DNA from 2 places in the Streptomyces sp. NPDC001902 genome. Region 2 is predicted to be linked to the other one. Evidence: riboswitches for the same ligand, from Rfam matches in the RefSeq annotation. Region 2 holds a riboswitch; the other holds the start of a gene.
The links. Region 2 has a riboswitch for cobalamin ahead of ACFYYN_RS04175 (ribonucleoside-diphosphate reductase subunit alpha). Riboswitches for the same ligand answer to the same signal wherever they lie in the genome.
Positions count from the first base shown of each region.

Region 1: another riboswitch for cobalamin. It lies ahead of ACFYYN_RS12355 (cobalamin biosynthesis protein); the one in region 2 lies ahead of ACFYYN_RS04175 (ribonucleoside-diphosphate reductase subunit alpha).

Region 1 is NZ_JBIATA010000005.1:322,644-324,839, forward strand. Features, by position in the region: gene ACFYYN_RS12355 (cobalamin biosynthesis protein) at 1-830, opposite strand, end outside; cobalamin riboswitch at 885-1,010, opposite strand; gene ACFYYN_RS12360 (hypothetical protein) at 1,177-1,416, opposite strand; gene ACFYYN_RS12365 (inorganic phosphate transporter) at 1,454-2,196, opposite strand, start outside.
Region 2 is NZ_JBIATA010000002.1:200,138-202,333, reverse strand. Features, by position in the region: gene ACFYYN_RS04175 (ribonucleoside-diphosphate reductase subunit alpha) at 1-1,212, opposite strand, end outside; cobalamin riboswitch at 1,343-1,502, opposite strand; gene ACFYYN_RS04170 (GlxA family transcriptional regulator) at 1,750-2,196, shown strand, end outside.

The DNA of each region.
Region 1 (2,196 bases), on a different contig from region 2:
TCGACCCGCCCGCCATAGGCAAGCGTCCCCCCGAGGCGCACGCCCAACGCCCCTGCGAACGAGGCCTCCACCGGCCCCGCGTTCGGGCTGGGATGCCGGGAGCCGTCCCTGCGCCAGGCCCGCCAGGCCCCCCGGGGGTCGGGCCCGGCCAGCATCGCGAGCGCGGCGGTCAGCCGGGCGCCGGGGTAGCCGGCCACGTCGTCCAGCCGGGCCGCCGTCCAGCCGAACCGCCGGTGCCGCGGGGACTTGTGGCCCACCATCGCGTCGAGGGTGTTGACCGCCCGGAAGCCCACCAGCCCGGGCACGCCGCCCAGCGCGCCCCACACCAGGGCGCCCACGACGGCGTCCGAGGTGTTCTCGGCGACGGACTCCACGACCGCCCGGGCCAACTGGGCCTCGTCCAGCGCCTGCGGGTCGCGGCCGCACAGATGGGGCAGCCGCCCGCGCGCCGCCTCGGTGTCCCCGGCGGACAGGGCGGCGCCGATGGCGCGCGCCTCCCGTACCAGGGAGGTCCCGCCGAGCACGGCCCAGGTCGCCGCCGCCGTCAGGGCGACGGAGGCGGGGCCGGAACGGCGTGCCGCACGCTGGAGCCCGGCCGCGGCCGCCACCGCGCCGCCCGCGCACAGCACCGTGTGGAGGGCACCCCGGCCGCGGTGGTCGCGCCACAGGGCACGCTCCAGGCCGGCGGCGGCGCTGCCGAACACCGCCACGGGGTGACCGCGGCGCGGGTCGGCGAGGGCGAGGTCGGCGAGCCAGCCGAGGGCGGCACCGGTGGCGAACGCGCACGGCGCCGCGACGCCGGTGTCGGGTGAACGGCCGGGGCCGCGCATCACAGGAGTCCTCACTCAGGGTCCGCGCCCTGGTTCGACGTGACCGGCGACGAGAGTCTCCTGGCTCCCGGATCGGCGGCACCCCCGGCCTTCCAGCCCCTCACGGGACCGTGGCCATGGGCGGGGGTCCGCTCCCCGGTGACAGTGGCGGGACCGCGCCGGATTCGCACCGGACTTCCTCTCCTGCCGCCGTTTGGCGGTTCCGATACCACCACGCGCCGCTCCGGCCCGTCAACTCACCGCGACGGCCTGTGGAAAAGAAGAAACCCCAGCTCACGGCGGGATAGCCGGGAGCTGAGGTCAACTTCACACCGGGCCGCGCGCACGCGGCCCGGGGACCCGCGGGTCAGGCGACGATCAGGAAGATCCCGTACGCGACGGCTGCCGCGCACAGCGCGAAGCACAGGTACGCGCCGCTGCGGGCCAGCGCGGTCGAGCCGGCGGCGGAGCCGCTGCCCGCCTCGCCGGTGGCCGCGCCCTGCTTGGACAGGCCCACGATGCCGAGGGTGAACAGGCCGACGAGTCCGATGGTCACGGCGAGGCTGACGCCGAAGACGGAGCCGAGGGCAGCCCAGTCGATGTGCATGATGCTGGTTCCTTCCGGGGCCGGTGCGGCACCGCCGTCAGGCGGGGGCCTGGGCGGGGTCGGCGTCGACGGTGGCGGCCGTGAGGCCGGCGGGCGGCGGGATCACGGCGGCGATCGCCGTGGTGATGACGCCCGGCTCCTCGGCGTCGCCGTGGGCCTCGTTGACGTTGGTGTGGTCGACGGGCTTGCGGCGCGAGGCGATCCAGATCGCGACGCAAGCGGCGAGTGCCAGGACGGCGACCGCGGTGACGCCCAGGTCCCCCTGGTCGGCCAGGAGCGCGGCGCCCGCCGCGACCAGACCCGCGGCCGGAAGGGTGAGCCCCCACGCGGCGAACATGCGGCCCGCGGTGCTCCACCGGACGACGCCGCCCTTGCGACCGACACCGGCGCCCATGACGGAGCCGGAGCAGACCTGCGTGGTGGAGAGCGAGAAGCCGAGGTGGGAGGAGGCGAGGATGACGGTGGCGGCGCCGGTCTGGGCGGCGAAGCCCTGCGGCGGCTGGATGTCGGTGATGCCCTTGCCCATGGTGCGGATGATCCGCCAGCCACCGATGAAGGTGCCGAGCGCGATCGCCATGCCGGCCGACACGATGACCCACAGCGGCGGGTCGGAGTCGGGGGCGACGACGTTGCCCGCGATCAGGGCGAGGGTGATGACACCCATGGTCTTCTGTGCGTCGTTGGTGCCGTGCGCGAGGGAGACCAGACCGGCCGAGGCGATCTGCCCGGCCCGGTAGCCCTTGGCGGTCGCCTTCGGGTCGGCGTTGCGGCCGATGCGGT
Region 2 (2,196 bases):
CTGCGCGAGGGTGCGCATCATGCGGCCGTACAGCTCGCGCGCGGGGAGGGTCCTGCGGGCCAGGCCCGCGGCCTCGGCCTTGCGGTAGGCGGCGTCGAACTCCTCGCCCCACAGGTCGACCAGCTCGGGCACGTCGGCGGGGGAGAACAGCGACCAGGTGCCGTCGGTGTCGACGCGGCGCATGAACTCGTCCGGGATCCAGTGCGCCAGGTTCAGGTTGTGGGTGCGGCGCGCCTCCTCACCGGTGTTGTCGCGCAGCTCCAGGAACTCCTCGATGTCCGCGTGCCAGGTCTCCAGGTAGACGCAGGCCGCGCCCTTGCGGCGGCCGCCCTGGTTCACGGCGGCGACGGAGGCGTCGAGGGTGCGCAGGAACGGGACGATGCCGTTGGAGTGGCCGTTGGTGCCGCGGATCAGGGAACCGCGGGAGCGGATGCGGGAGTACGACAGGCCGATGCCGCCGGCGTGCTTCGACAGCCGGGCGACCTGATGGTAGCGGCCGTAGATCGAGTCCAGCTCGTCCAGCGGGGAGTCCAGCAGGTAGCACGAGGACATCTGCGGGTGCCGGGTACCGGAGTTGAAGAGCGTGGGGGAGCTGGGCAGGTAGTCCAGCCGGCTCATCAGGCCGTAGAGCGCGGCGACCTCGTCCACCGAGCGGCCGGTGCGGTCCTCGGCCAGGCCGCAGGCGACGCGGAGCATGAAGTGCTGCGGGGTCTCGATGACCTGGCGGGTGATCGGGTGGCGCAGCAGGTAGCGGCTGTGCAGGGTGCGCAGGCCGAAGTAGCCGAAGCGGTCGTCCGCGCCGTCGGCGAGCGCGCCGTCGACCAGTGCGTCCAGCCGCGCGGCGTGCTCGGCGACGAAGGCGGCGGTGCCGTCGGCGATCAGGCCCTCGCGGTGGCCCACCGCGATGGACGTGGAGAACGACACGGCGCCCTCGCCCGCGGCCTCGTCGGCGACGGCGAGGGTGAGCAGGCGGGCGGCGAGCCGCGAGTACTGCGGGTCCTCCGCGATCAGCCCGGCGGCGGCCTCGGTGGCCAGCCCGCGCAGTTCCGCCTCGTCCGCCGTGGCGCTGCGGCCGCGCAGCGCGGCGGCGGCGACCCGGCCGGGGTCGGTGTCGGGGAGGTCTGCGGTCAGTTCCGTCAGGACGCGCAGCAGATCGGCTCCGGTTGAGGCAGGTTCCGATGCGGTGGCGGGTGCGGCGGGCGCGATGGTCACGTGTGCTCTCTCCCTCGTACGGCGGCGACGCGGAGGAGCGACGGGGCGCACGCAGGGCAGGCCAGGGCATGCCGCGGCGCGTCCGCCGGCCCAACCCGCGAGGCCCGGACACTTCACCGTCCGGACGGCGCGCCGGACGGTGCCGTCGGCAGGTACTCGGACTCGCGGGCACGCCTTCAGGCGCCCGCACACCGTTGCGGGGCAGTCCCGGATTCCCACCGGCTTCCCCTGCGGCGACAGCGGAGTTGAGCATACATCTAGTGGCGCCCGCCCGTGACACCACCAGATGTTGTGTCGGTGCGGTTACACAGTGACGGACTCACCGGTGCCAGTCATGGCCGTCGCGGGAGTCGTGGACGTGCCCGGTCAGGGCGGCGAGGGCCAGGGCCAGGAAGAAGACCAGTGCGGTGACGGTGGCGAGGAAGGTTTCCATGCCTTCGACTGTGCTCCTCGTGCGACCCCGCCGGGAGTGGCAGGACCGACGCACTACCTCGAAATCCTGCCACGCCCGCGCAGCCCCTCTGTCATCCTGGACGCATGCTGCAGAACGTGGCCGTGGTCCTGCTCGACGGTGTCCATCCCTTCGAACTCGGGGTGGTCTGCGAGGTGTTCGGAATCGACAGGTCGGACGACGGCCTGCCGGCGTACGACTTCGCCGTGGCGTCCGCGGAGGGCCCGACGCTGACGTCGCCCGCCGGGTTCACCATCGGCACCCGGCACGGGCTGGAACGGCTGGAGGAGGCCGACCTGGTCGCGGTGCCCGCCGGGGACTCCTACGTGCGCCGGTCGTACCCGCCGGAGCTGCTGGAGGCGCTGAACCGCGCCGTCGGGCGCGGGGCGCGGGTGCTCAGCGTCTGCTCGGGGGTCTTCGTGCTGGCCGCCGCCGGCCTGCTGGACGGCCGCCGCTGCGCCGCCCACTGGCGGCACGCGGAGGAACTGGCGCGGCGTCACCCCCGGGTGCGCGTCGAGCCCGACGTGCTGTAC